4 regions of the Pseudomonas sp. 5Ae-yellow genome follow, and region 1 is predicted to be linked to each of the others. Evidence: predicted binding sites of a transcription regulator. Region 1 holds the regulator's gene; each other region holds the start of a gene.
The links. Region 1 encodes sigma-54, which starts transcription at its own class of promoters, with help from an activator protein. Its sites were predicted from a motif close to ANTGGCATNNANNTTGCTNT; they were not measured.
Positions count from the first base shown of each region.

Region 2: the regulator sigma-54 is predicted to act here: its motif matches at 2,088-2,107, upstream of H4J77_RS10610 (TorF family putative porin).
Region 3: the regulator sigma-54 is predicted to act here: its motif matches at 1,455-1,474, upstream of flgB (flagellar basal body rod protein FlgB).
Region 4: the regulator sigma-54 is predicted to act here: its motif matches at 1,592-1,611, upstream of glnA (glutamate--ammonia ligase).

Region 1 is NZ_JACGWE010000019.1:28,557-31,749, reverse strand. It holds gene rapZ (RNase adapter RapZ) at 1-320, opposite strand, end outside; gene ptsN (PTS IIA-like nitrogen regulatory protein PtsN) at 326-781, opposite strand; gene hpf (ribosome hibernation-promoting factor, HPF/YfiA family) at 803-1,111, opposite strand; gene H4J77_RS12575 (RNA polymerase factor sigma-54) at 1,190-2,698, opposite strand; gene lptB (LPS export ABC transporter ATP-binding protein) at 2,792-3,193, opposite strand, start outside.
Region 2 is NZ_JACGWE010000014.1:31,459-34,651, reverse strand. It holds gene apbC (iron-sulfur cluster carrier protein ApbC) at 1-488, shown strand, start outside; gene dcd (dCTP deaminase) at 559-1,125, shown strand; gene H4J77_RS10610 (TorF family putative porin) at 1,323-2,039, opposite strand; gene H4J77_RS10605 (GNAT family N-acetyltransferase) at 2,309-2,716, opposite strand; gene H4J77_RS19760 (DUF1328 domain-containing protein) at 2,788-3,081, opposite strand; gene H4J77_RS10595 (BON domain-containing protein) at 3,122-3,193, opposite strand, start outside.
Region 3 is NZ_JACGWE010000004.1:97,739-100,931, reverse strand. It holds gene H4J77_RS04250 (chemotaxis protein CheV) at 1-426, shown strand, start outside; gene H4J77_RS04245 (protein-glutamate O-methyltransferase CheR) at 473-1,300, shown strand; gene flgB (flagellar basal body rod protein FlgB) at 1,526-1,930, shown strand; gene flgC (flagellar basal body rod protein FlgC) at 1,934-2,374, shown strand; gene flgD (flagellar hook assembly protein FlgD) at 2,391-3,074, shown strand; gene H4J77_RS04225 (flagellar hook protein FlgE) at 3,107-3,193, shown strand, end outside.
Region 4 is NZ_JACGWE010000005.1:92,141-95,333, reverse strand. It holds gene thiI (tRNA uracil 4-sulfurtransferase ThiI) at 1-1,393, opposite strand, end outside; gene glnA (glutamate--ammonia ligase) at 1,704-3,107, shown strand.

The DNA of each region.
Region 1 (3,193 bases):
TGCTTGCGACGGGTTTCTGAAAAACGCTTGATCAGTACGTCATCGCCTGCGGCAAGGAAGAGCACGTCACATTGTACGCCAGCATCGCGTACCTGCTTGAGCAACTCGGGGAAGCGTTGCAGGTCGCTGGCCAGGTTGCGAGCGTCGATGCTGATGGCAATCGCCGGTAGATTCAGGTCTGCTTCGCTAGCCTGTTTGGCCAGTTCCGGCAGTAATCCCGCAGGCAGGTTGTCAATGCAGTAGAAACCGTTGTCTTCCAGCAGGTGTAGTGCGGTACTTTTGCCTGACCCCGAACGGCCACTCACGACGACCAGGCGCATTGGCTTCAGCTCCCATCTCCGGCGGTCATAATGTCGTACAGGCTTTGTGCATCGGGCGCTTTACGCAGCGCTTCTCGCAAGTCTGCCTGATCCAGTTTGCTCGCCAGCATTTTCAGAATCTGTAGATGCTGGTCGGTCGCTTCCTGTGGCACCAAAAGCACAAAGATAAGGTCCACAGGCTGGCCGTCCAGCGCATCGAAATCGATTTTACCGTCCAGCTGCAGCAGGGCGCCGATCGCTTTATGGCAATCGCCCAGGCGGCAGTGAGGGATGGCTATGCCATTACCAAAGCCAGTGGAGCCAAGCTTTTCGCGGGCTATCAGGCTTTCATAAATAGCGTCTGGATCAAGGTTTGTGTGCTGGGCAACCAGTTTGCCAATTAGCTCCAGCACACGTTTCTTGGATCCCCCCTGAACGCCCGAAAAGGTGCGGTCAGGGGTCAAGATATGGTCTATTTGCATGGTTATGCGGTTAGGTTCGCGTTAACGGTCATTGGCGCCTTGCAGGCGATCGATGTATTTTTCTTTATGCTTGATCAGTTGCCTGTCGAGTTTGTCGGTTAGCTGATCAATCGCCACGTACATGTCAGTACTTTCAGCCAGGGCGACAACTTCGCCGCCTGCTACGTGCAGGGTGGCTTCAGCTTTTTGACGGAGTTTTTCGACCTCAAGGGTTACCTGTACGTTGGTAATCTTGTCAAAGTGCCGCTCCAGGCGGGACATTTTTTCAGTGACGTGATCGCGCAGTGCGTCAGTGATATCGAGTTGATGACCGCTAATGTTCAGTTGCATACGGCTTCTCCTGATTGGCTTGATGTTGCTGGGTGACCAGATGTCACCCGGTGGTGCCACTGCATATTCCTTGACTGCTTAAACCAGTCTCTTGCGTTCGCTCGATGGGGCTATGTTGAGCGACTCGCGATATTTAGCGATTGTCCGGCGGGCCACTTCGATCCCTTGTTCTTCCAGTAAACCAGCGATCTTGCTATCGCTCAATGGTTTCTTTGGGTTTTCTGCTGCAACCAGTTTTTTGATCAGTGCGCGGATGGCGGTCGAGGAGAATTCGCCGCCCTCGCTGGTGCCCACATGGCTGGAGAAAAAGTATTTGAGTTCGAAGATGCCGCGCGGGGTATGCATGAATTTCTGCGTGGTGACGCGCGAGATGGTCGATTCGTGCATGCCGACCGCTTCGGCAATATCGTGCAGTACCAGTGGCTTCATGGCTTCTTCGCCTTGCTCCAGGAAACCGCGTTGGTGCTCAACGATCTGCGTAGCAACCTTCATCAGGGTTTCGTTGCGGCTTTGCAGGCTCTTGATGAACCAGCGTGCCTCCTGCAAGTTATTGCGCAGATAGGTGTTGTCGTCACTGGAGTCGGCGCGACGTACCATCGACGCGTACTGGCCGTTGACCCTGACTTTAGGCACTGATTCCTGGTTCAGCTCGACCAGCCAGCGATTGTTGTCCTTACGGACTATGACGTCGGGAATAACGTATTCGGGTTCGCCGGATGCAATTTCGCCGCCGGGGCGTGGGTTGAGTGTCTGGATTAGTGCAATAGCATCGCGCAACTGGTCTTCTTTGAGCTTGCTGCGCCGCATCAGTTGGCTGAAATCCCGGCTGCCGAGCAGTTCAAGGTGATCGCGTACAACGCGCGTCGCCTGCTCCAGTAGCGGCGTGTCAGCGGGAAGCTGGCGAATTTGTAACAGCAGGCATTCGCGCAAGTCCCTGGCGCCAATACCGACGGGCTCAAACTGCTGGATGCGGTGCAGCACCATTTCGATCTCATCCATCTCTACTTCCATCTCGGGAGGCAGTGAGGCGAGTATGTCGTCGAGGGATTCTTCCAGGTAGCCATCGGCATTGATGCCGTCGATCAGCGCGGCCGCAATCTCGTAGTCGGTTTCCGACATCGGGATCAGGTTGAGCTGCCACTCCAGGTGACTTTGCAGGGTTTCACCTGTGCCAGTGCGCGAGGTGTAGTCCCAGTCTTCTTCATTTTGACTGGGTAGCGAGCTGGCAGATGTCTGGTAGACATCTTCCCACTGGGTATCTACTGGTAATTCATTGGGGATTTGCTCATTCCAGTTGCCGTCCTGTTCTGGCTGGCTATGCTGGTCAATGGCATCCATGGATACGGGTTCGGGCAGGGTGACGGCAGATGGGTCGCCGTCGCTGTCGCCATCGCTGCCCGCAGAGCCGGCGGCGCTGTAGTCGTCATCGCCGTCGTCGGCCATCTCCAGCATGGGGTTGGCCTCCAGTGCTTCCTGCACCTCCTGCTGGAGGTCGAGGCTGGATAGCTGTAGCAGTCGGATGGCTTGCTGCAGCTGCGGCGTCATCGTCAGCTGCTGCCCCATCTTGAGGACGAGCGAGGGTTTCATTTTTTGGCGAACTACCTTATGCGCTTGGTCAAACTGTTATCGAGGCCGCTCTGGCTCATATCGTTCTGTAGCATGCCTGAAACTTTTACCGTTTTATAGCCGAAACGCGTGTCCCAGATAGACTTCACGCACCTTCTGGTCTGCCATGACGGCAGCCGCGTCGCCTTCAGCAATGATGGTGCCTTCGCTAACGATATAGGCCTTGTCACAGATATCCAGGGTTTCGCGCACGTTGTGATCGGTGATAAGTACGCCGATGCCCTTGTCCTTGAGATGTTGAATGATCTGCTTTATGTCGTTGACCGAGATGGGGTCCACGCCGGCGAAGGGCTCATCAAGAAGTATGAAGCTGGGATCTGTGGCGAGTGCACGAGCAATTTCGGCGCGCCGTCTTTCGCCCCCGGACAGGCTCATGCCGAGGTTGTCGCGTAGGTGCTGAATATGAAACTCACGCAACAGCGATTCGAGTTTTCCCTTGCGTCCCTCGGCATTCAG
Region 2 (3,193 bases), on a different contig from region 1:
CCCAGTCTGCCTGGGATGAGCTCGACTATCTGGTGGTTGATATGCCGCCAGGAACAGGCGATATCCAGCTTACGCTGGCGCAGAAAGTGCCGGTTACCGGCGCCGTTATTGTCACCACGCCGCAGGATCTCGCGCTACTGGACGCCAAGAAAGGCATAGGTATGTTCGAGAAAGTGAATATTCCGGTGCTGGGGGTGGTTGAAAACATGGCCATTCACATTTGTTCCAACTGTGGTCATGCCGAGCATTTATTCGGTGAGGGTGGTGGCGAACGCCTCGCAGATGAGTATGGCGTCGACCTGCTGGCGTCCATGCCCTTGTCCATGATGATTCGCGAGCAGGCCGACGGTGGCAAGCCAACCGTAGTGGCTCAGCCGGAATGTCAGATCAGCATGATCTATCAGGATATGGCACGCCATGTGGGTGCTCGTATTACGCAGCAGGCCGGTGCGCAGGGGATGCCGCAGATCAGCATCAGTGATGACTGATCGCGGCCTTTTGTCCGCCCCCATAACCCGGTAACATGCAGGCTCTTTTTCGACCAGTTCAGGACACACCATGAGCATCAAAGCCGACCGTTGGATCCGCAGAATGTCCCAGGAGCAGGGGATGATCGAACCCTTTGTCGAGCGCCAGGTGCGCGGCGCCGAAGGTGATCGGGTGATCTCCTATGGTGTGTCGAGCTACGGCTACGATGTACGTTGCGCGGATGAGTTCAAGGTATTCACTAACATCCACTCTGCCACCGTCGATCCCAAGAACTTCGATGAAAAAAGCTTTGTGGATGTTAAGGGCGATGTTTGCATTATTCCGCCAAACTCTTTTGTCTTGGCCCGCACGGTGGAGTACTTCCGTATCCCGCGTGATGTGCTGACTATTTGCCTGGGCAAGAGTACCTACGCACGCTGCGGCATTATCGTGAACGTGACGCCGCTTGAACCGGAGTGGGAAGGGCACGTGACGCTGGAGTTTTCCAATACCACAACCTTGCCAGCGAAGATTTATGCTAATGAAGGTGTGGCGCAGATGCTGTTCTTCGAGTCCGATGAGTCCTGTGAGGTGTCTTATCGCGATCGCGGGGGTAAATATCAGGGGCAGCGAGGAGTGACCTTGCCGCGAGCCTGATGCGTCCGTAGCATTGGCTAGAACCGGCCCTTATGGCCGGTTTTTTGTGCGTGCAGGTTGATACGGCGAATGTGGTCATAAATAAAAAAGCCGGCCTGCTTACCCTGCCGTGGAACAGGGGGGCGCGAAACCGGCATAAAGTACTGCTTAGCTGACGGGAACCCTCGGAGCAGGGCGACCGTTTACAGATTCAGGACTTACAGCGTTTTTGATACTGAGAACGTGAAGTTCGAGTCACATGAATCCTTGCTTGAGTAACCGCAGTCGTCACCCAGATCGGTATCGCTGTACATCAGTGCTACGTCCAGTCCCAGCATGTTTTTGCCGATGCTGACCGCCCAATCACCATACTTTTCGTCACCGCTGACGCCGTCGAGTGGGTCCTTGGTGTCAGTCAGGCCGTAGTGCAAGCCGAGGCCGATGTCGTAGGGCAGGGCAAAGCCATAGTCGATATAGGTATAAAGCTGGCTTTGCGGGTCGTACGCGTAATTGGCACCTAGAGTGAAGCCGTACAGGCTGACGCTGGCCAGCGCTTCGTCATAATCGATTTCGCTGTTTTTTGGGTAGGTATAAGTAGCCCAGGAGAGGTCATAAGTGATGTCGTCAGTAATGACGCCACCGTAACCGGCGTAGTAATCGATTTCTACGCTGGAGCCGCCAAAGTCTTCGGAGTCGATATTGGATGCCCAGGCGCCGATATACAGACCGCTTTCGTGTGCGATGTCCAGGCTGCCCTGGATTGCTCCAACTCCGTCGGTTTGCGACTGACCGCGCCAGATATAGTCGGTAGCCAGGGTGGCAGTCATGCTGACATCCATCTCGCCGATCGCGGTATCGTATGCTTCAGCGTGAGCCATGTTGGCAAAGGACAGCGTGCTGGCGGTAGCTACGGCAACTGCAAGTTTCTTCATCATCGCGTGTTTCCCCAAATGTTTTTGATTAAATGCGTTGGCAGTTGTCACATAGCATTTTGCTTGCCAGTTTTTTAATCCCTTTGTTTTTCATTTGCTTAGGTTGTTTTTATGCGAAAGGTTATTAACGGGAAGGGGGGGCGTAAACGCTTAAACGCACTATCAGGGTGCGAAAAAAACAGGCAATGATACAAAGCGTGGCAATGTGCTGGCACATTAGGCTTGTTGATGCGGTTGGCTAGCAAGGAGAGGGCGAACCGGGGATCAGGTGATCAGCAGCTAACCAGTGGTACCAGTTCTTTATGGCGTTGGTAGCGCAGCAGGCGATCAGCCAACGATTCGGGTAAATCACAGGCCAGGTCGAAGCCTGCACCCGTGTAGAGAGGAACTAGTCCAGGTGAGCAGAATAACCAGATAGGGCCGGTGTAATGATGTCTGATGGCTGTGAGCAGAGCGTTCGCGTAACCACGGTGTCGGCGAGCTGGGTCAACCAGCAGGCTGGTCAACCAATAGCCATCAGCAACCGGTTGCAAACAAAGGCTGCAGATAATCTGCTCGCTTTCCTTGCCAACCCAGACCTGATGCTGACGGTTCACCTTGGCCCCGCGTTGGTAGCGGCGATAGAAGCGGTTCGCTAGCGGATAGAGGAGCGGCGGTAGTTGGCTGATGTCGAGTAGCATTAAGGGGTATTAACAGGGTCAGGACACGATGGCAGAGCATTGTGTCACAGTCACGTAGCCAGCCGCCAAGATCAGTGCAGTCGTTGCACGCGTCGGCGTCGGTTCAACAATATGGTGCCGATAAATAACAGCAGAAACATACCGAAGCAGGCCTTGCCCAATGCCGCGGCAGTGGAGCCAAATCCGCCAAAGGTAAATACGGCGGCCGTAACGGTCATGATGAAAAACGCGATTGCCCAGTTAAGCAAGGGGTACCTCCGGGAGTAAGCAGGTTTGCCGGCGGTGCTGTGCGAGAGCTCAATAGCGCCCGGCAGTGTTGCTTCCTTTATGTGGAAATAGATCGCCGGCTTTTGCTCCATGTTCATCTTTTGTCATCCATAGTGTGTTGAGGTGCCGAGTCATTGATTAGAGACGAAGGGTAGGGCCGCGATCAGTGGTGACGCTGGTACTTACCCAGCGTGCCTCCTCCAGCGCGTT
Region 3 (3,193 bases), on a different contig from region 1:
ACCCAGGCGGAAGCTGTCTCGCGCAAGGTGTTGATAGTCGATGACTCCTCTATCGCGCGCAAACAGGTGTCTCGATGTTTGCAGGAAGTGGGGGTAGAGATCATCACGCTCAACGATGGCCGGCAGGCGCTGGACTGGCTTCGCGCGCAAGCCGACCTGGGCGAAGATGTGAGCAAGACGCTACTGATGATGGTCTCGGATATTGAAATGCCCGAGATGGATGGCTACACGCTGACGGCAGAGATCCGCAATGATCCGCGGCTGAAAAACCTGCATGTGATGTTGCACACTTCACTGTCAGGGGTATTCAATCAGGCAATGGTCAAGAAAGTGGGCGCAGATGATTTTCTCGCCAAGTTCAAGCCTGATGATCTGGCTCAGCGTGTTATTGATCGGCTTCATGCTCTGCGCGAGCAGACTGATTAGCCGATGGTGATAACTTTATCGACTACAACAACACAAGGCGGCCCGTGTGACTTTGGCTAATCAGGACTTTCAGGCTTTTCGTGAGTTTTTGGAGAAGGCCTGCGGCATTGTGCTGGGTGATAACAAGCAGTATCTGGTATCAAGCCGGTTGAATCGCTTACTGGAGCAGGAAAAAATTGGCAGCCTGGGGGAGTTGGTAAAGCGTATTCAAAGTCAGCCGCGCAGTAATTTGCGCGAGTTGGTTATTGATGCAATGACGACTAATGAGACTCTCTGGTTTCGCGACGTCTATCCTTTCGAGGTGCTCAAGAAAAAGCTGATTCCGGAGTTTATCAAAAGCAATCCGAACCAGCGCTTGCGTATCTGGTCTGCTGCTTGCTCTTCCGGGCAGGAACCCTACTCGCTGAGCATGTCGATTGACGAGTTCGAGCGGAGCAATGCGGGCCAACTGCGCAGCGGTGCGCAAATTGTCGCGACCGATCTGTCTGGTGGTATTTTGAACGCCGCCAAAAGCGCAGAATACGACAGCCTTTCGGTTGCCAGGGGGCTTTCGCAGGAGCGGCTGGCACGTCATTTTGATCAGTTGGCGCCTGGCCGTTGGGCGCTGAAGCCGGCGTTGCGCAATCGCGTCGAGTTTCGTGCTATCAACCTGCTCGACAGTTATTCGATGCTTGGCAAGTTCGATATTGTGTTCTGCCGTAATGTGCTCATTTACTTCTCGGCTGACGTAAAGAAGGACATCTTGCGGCGTATTCATGCCACGCTGAAACCCGGTGGTTATTTGATGTTGGGCGCCTCTGAGGCTCTCAATGGTTTGCCGGAGCTGTATCAGATGGTCCAGTGTAATCCGGGTATCGTTTACCAGGCACGTTGATCTCTGCTTAACGTATTGCCGCTGACAATGGCGGCAATACTTTTGCCGCTTTACCTCCCCTCCGATTTATCCTTTGTTGCCGTTTGCCGGTAACTCCTTGCCGCTTTTGCCACATTTTTTTTTCGCAACTAGCTGAATTTTATGGGTTTTTACTTTTGGCACGCTGCTTGCTTTGTTGTTGGCATAGAGGCTTTTTGGCTTTGTGCCAGAACGAGGAAGGTTGCCATGAGTATCAGTTTCGACAACGCATTGGGTGTGCATGAGCAAGCACTCAAGTTCCGCTCCCAGCGGGCTGAGGTGCTGGCTAACAATCTGGCTAATGCGGAAACCCCAAACTACAAAGCGCGTGACCTGGAGTTCAGTGCCGTACTGGCGGCTCAGCAGCCAGGTGGCAGCCAGTCAGTCAGCCTGGCGCAAACCAACTCGGGTCACATTGCCGCCGATAGCCTCATAGACCAAGTGGCTGGGCTGCGGTTTCGCACCCCGCTACAGCCTTCGCTCGACGGCAACACAGTAGATGCAGAGGCAGAGAAGGCCGCTTACGCACAAAATGCGATCGACTTTCAGGCCAGCTTCACCTTCCTCAACAGCAAATTCAAGGGCCTGATGACAGCCCTGCGGGGAGATTAAACCATGTCTCTTGATAAAGTTTTTGATATCGCTGGCTCTGGTATGAGCGCGCAGTCGCTGCGGCTTAACACCGTGGCCAGCAATATTGCCAACGCCGAGACGGTTTCGAGCAGCATTGATCAAACCTACCGTGCGCGTAACCCGGTTTTTGCAACCATCTTCAGTGCTGAGCAGGGCGCTGGCGCCTCCTTGTTTAGTGATCAGCAGCAAGTTGGCGAAGGTGTTCAGGTTTTAGGTGTTGTTGAGTCCGACGCGGAGTTAGAACCGCGCTATGAGCCCGATCATCCCATGGCGAATGAAGATGGTTATGTGTTTTATCCCAACGTAAATGTGGTTGAAGAAATGGCTAACATGATGTCTGCTTCCCGGTCCTACCAGACCAATGTGGAAGTCATGAATACCGCCAAAACCATGTTGCAACGCGTCCTGACCCTGGGCCAGTAAACGGAGACATACCGACATGAGTGTCAGCAATAATGTGGCAGTGGGCAACAGTGTATTGGACCAGTACAAGTTCGATACAGATCGTGAGCCTAAGAGCGACGAGCTGGGCAAGGATCAGTTTCTCGAGTTGTTGGTTGCGCAGATGAACAATCAGGACCCCCTTTCCCCGCAGGAAAACGGTGAGTTTATTGCCCAGCTGGCGCAATTCAGTACGGTCGAAGGCATCGAGAACATGAACACCTCGATGGAGGCTTTGCTCAGTGGTTATCAGTCTTCACAGGCGTTACAGGCATCTTCTCTAGTGGGTCGTACCGTGATTGTGCCGTCTGATCAGGCGATTGTGGATACGGCTACCGGGGTCGAAGGTCAGTTCGCTCTGCCGGAAGACAGTGGCGCAGTATCTATCAAGGTGCTCGACAGCGCCGGTAGCCTGGTGAATACCATCAACATGGGTGATCTCAAAGCCGGGATGCATGATTTCAAATGGGATGGCAAGGATGGTAGCGGCAATGTCTTGCCGCCAGGTGCCTATACCTTTGAAGCGACCGCAGCGGTAGGTGGTACAACCAAGCAGTTGGCTACGCTGTTGCCGGCCAACGTGGATAGTGTATCGCTGGGGGCTGGCAATAATGGTGAGTTACTACTCAATGTGGCTGGCCTGGGCAGTATCAGTTTATCCAACGTTTACTCGATTAAATAACAGTCGTCCGCATCAGGCTGAGGAGAAATATTATGTCTTTTAATATCGGTTTGAGTGGTATCCGGGCGGCAGCTTCCGATCTGAATATCACAGGTAATAATATTGCGAACGCCGGTACC
Region 4 (3,193 bases), on a different contig from region 1:
GGAGCTGACTCATTACACCCTTCTCACAATACAGCAGGAAGGCACGAGATGCGTCCAGTGTCGTAAATGCACTGTTGAGACGATAAAAAGGTATCTGCTGTACCTCTACCCCAGGCAACTGCAAGGGCCTTAACTCCTGCTCGTCCGGGTGGCGGATGTCCAGCACCACTTGCCCGGCCAGTGCGCTGCTGACCACCTCAACCTCGGCACCGCCCGCCATCACCTGATCAAGCTCACTACAATCGGTATAGGTTGCGCCAGCTAACGCCCGATTCAGCACCTCAAAGTCAAAACACGCCTCGACCTCTTCTACTTTAGCCACGGTGGTACGAATCGCCGGGCCCACCGAAATAACACCGCAGTACTCCGGCATGCTGCTGGAGAAATCCAGGGTACCGATCTGACGCGCCGTATCAATGATGTCACCCTTGCTGGTGGTAATCAGGGGGCGAATCACAAAACGCTCAGCCGCCTTATCAATTACGCTGAGATTGGGTAGCGTCTGGCTTGCGACTTGCGCGATGGCCTCCCCTGTCACCAGCGCATCGATATCCAGCCGACCCGCCACGCGGTCGGCGGCACGTAACATCATGCGTTTGAGCACGACGCCCATTTGGCTGTTCTCTACATTCTGCAGAATTTCTGCCACCACACCCTCGAAGGGCACACTGACAAAACGCAGTCGATGGCTCGCCGCGTAGCGCTGCCATAAATAGTGCGCGACCTGGCGAACACCCAATTCGTGCGCACGACCACCCAGATTGAAAAATACAAAGTGCGGCAATAACCCGCGCTGCAGCATCTGGTAGCTGGCTACGGTGGAGTCAAATCCGCCCGAAAGCAGGCTCAAAACCGGCTCCATGGTGCCCAGCGGGAAGCCACCCATGCCCGGGTGACGAGCCTGAATCAGGAATACCCGCTGACTGCGAATCTCAATTTGGACAACAACCTCGGGCTGCTTCATCGACACGCCAGCTGCGCCGCAACGCCGCTGCAGCTCGCCACCCACTTTGATCGCCACATCCTGTGAGCTGAAATCATGTTGGCCGACCCGCTTGCAGCGCACGGAAAACACCTTGCCTTGCAGCTGCTCACCGACGGCAGTGACGCATAGATCTGCCAGCTCATCCAGCGTGCCCAGCGGGTACTCGTGCACTTCCAGAAAATGCGCGATACCCGGTGTATTTTTCAGCCGAGCAATACACAACTGCTGCAGCTGTCGATCACTGCCAAGGTTTATCTCCAGGCTATCCCAGCTGCCGGTAACCCGCGCTTCAGGATCAATATCGGCCAGCAGAAGCTTCAGATTGCCCTTGAGTTGCGCCACAAAGCGCTTGCGGACTTGGCGGGTCTTGATGGTAATTTCAGGGAAGAATTTGATGATGAGTTTCATAGGAGTGGTGTAAGGTGCGCAAAGCCGCGCATTATACCTTAGAGTGGTTGCGCGGCGCGCGAACGATCAACAAGCGGCGCGCACTATAAGCGTGCACAATCCCGTTAGGCTGCACTTATTAGGTGCGCTATTATGGTGCGTACTGGCGATTTTTTGAGCAAAGCCCACTGAAACAGGGCCTTTCGAGCTATGCTCCGAAATGGCACACCTTTTGCTCACTTGTAATGCAACCGACGTGCGGACCCGATCCGCTCAAATTAAAGAGGCGCCAGGCCAGATGCCTGGCAAATGATTCCTTTTGGAGGAAACCATGTCGAAAGCGATGGATCTGATCAAAGAGTATGACGTGAAGTGGGTAGACCTGCGCTTCACCGATACTAAAGGCAAGCAGCAGCACGTCACTATGCCTGCTCGTGATGTCAACGACGACTTCTTCGAAGAAGGCAAGATGTTCGACGGCTCCTCGATTGCCGGGTGGAAAGGTATCGAAGCTTCCGACATGATCCTCATGCCCGATGACAGCACCGCGGTTATGGACCCCTTCACCGAAGAGCCTACCTTGATTCTGGTTTGCGACATCATCGAGCCTTCTACCATGCAGGGCTATGAGCGCGACCCACGCGGCATCGCCAAGCGTTGCGAAGAGTATCTGAAGTCCACCGGCATTGGTGACACTGTATTTGTTGGCCCCGAGCCTGAGTTCTTCGTTTTTGACGAAGTGAAGTTCAAGTCCGACATCTCCGGTTCCATGTTCAAAATCTTCTCTGAGCAGGCTTCCTGGAATACCGACGGCGACTTCGAAACTGGCAACAAGGGCCACCGCCCTGGCGTCAAAGGTGGTTACTTCCCGGTTCCTCCGGTCGATCACGATCACGAAGTCCGTACTGCCATGTGTAATGCCATGGAAGAAATGGGCCTGACCATCGAAGTTCACCACCACGAAGTGGCGACTGCCGGTCAGAACGAGATCGGCGTACTGTTCAACACCCTGGTAGCCAAGGGCGATGAAGTACAAACGCTGAAGTACTGTGTACACAACGTTGCTGATGCCTTCGGCAAAACCGCTACCTTCATGCCCAAGCCTCTGTATGGCGACAACGGCTCCGGTATGCACGTACACATGTCCATCTCCAAAGACGGCAAGAACACCTTTGCTGGCGAAGGCTATTCCGGCCTGTCCGACACTGCCCTGTTCTTCATCGGCGGTATCATCAAGCACGGTAAAGCGCTGAACGCGTTCACCAACCCGTCCACCAACAGCTACAAGCGTCTGGTCCCAGGCTTTGAAGCTCCGGTAATGCTGGCGTACTCCGCTCGCAACCGTTCTGCTTCCATCCGTATTCCTTACGTTTCCAGCCCGAAAGCGCGCCGCATTGAAGCACGCTTCCCTGATCCAGCTGCTAACCCTTACCTGTGCTTCGCGGCACTGTTGATGGCTGGCCTGGACGGTATCCAGAACAAGATCCACCCTGGCGATGCTGCCGACAAGAACCTGTATGATCTGCCGCCGGAAGAAGCCGACCAGATCCCACAAGTTTGCGGCAGCCTGAAAGAGGCCCTGGAGTCTCTGGACGCAGATCGCGAGTTCCTGACCAAGGGCGATGTCTTCACCAATGACTTCATCGATGCTTACATGGAGCTCAAGCACGCCGAAGAAATCAAGGTACGCACCTTCGTTCACCCGCTGGAATACGATCTGTATTACAGCTGCTGAACCTGGCGCAAGCCTGGCAGTCAAAGAAGGGTGCCCCTATGGGCGCCCTTTTTTATGCTTGCCATACTGCTCCCATGGGTGAAAAA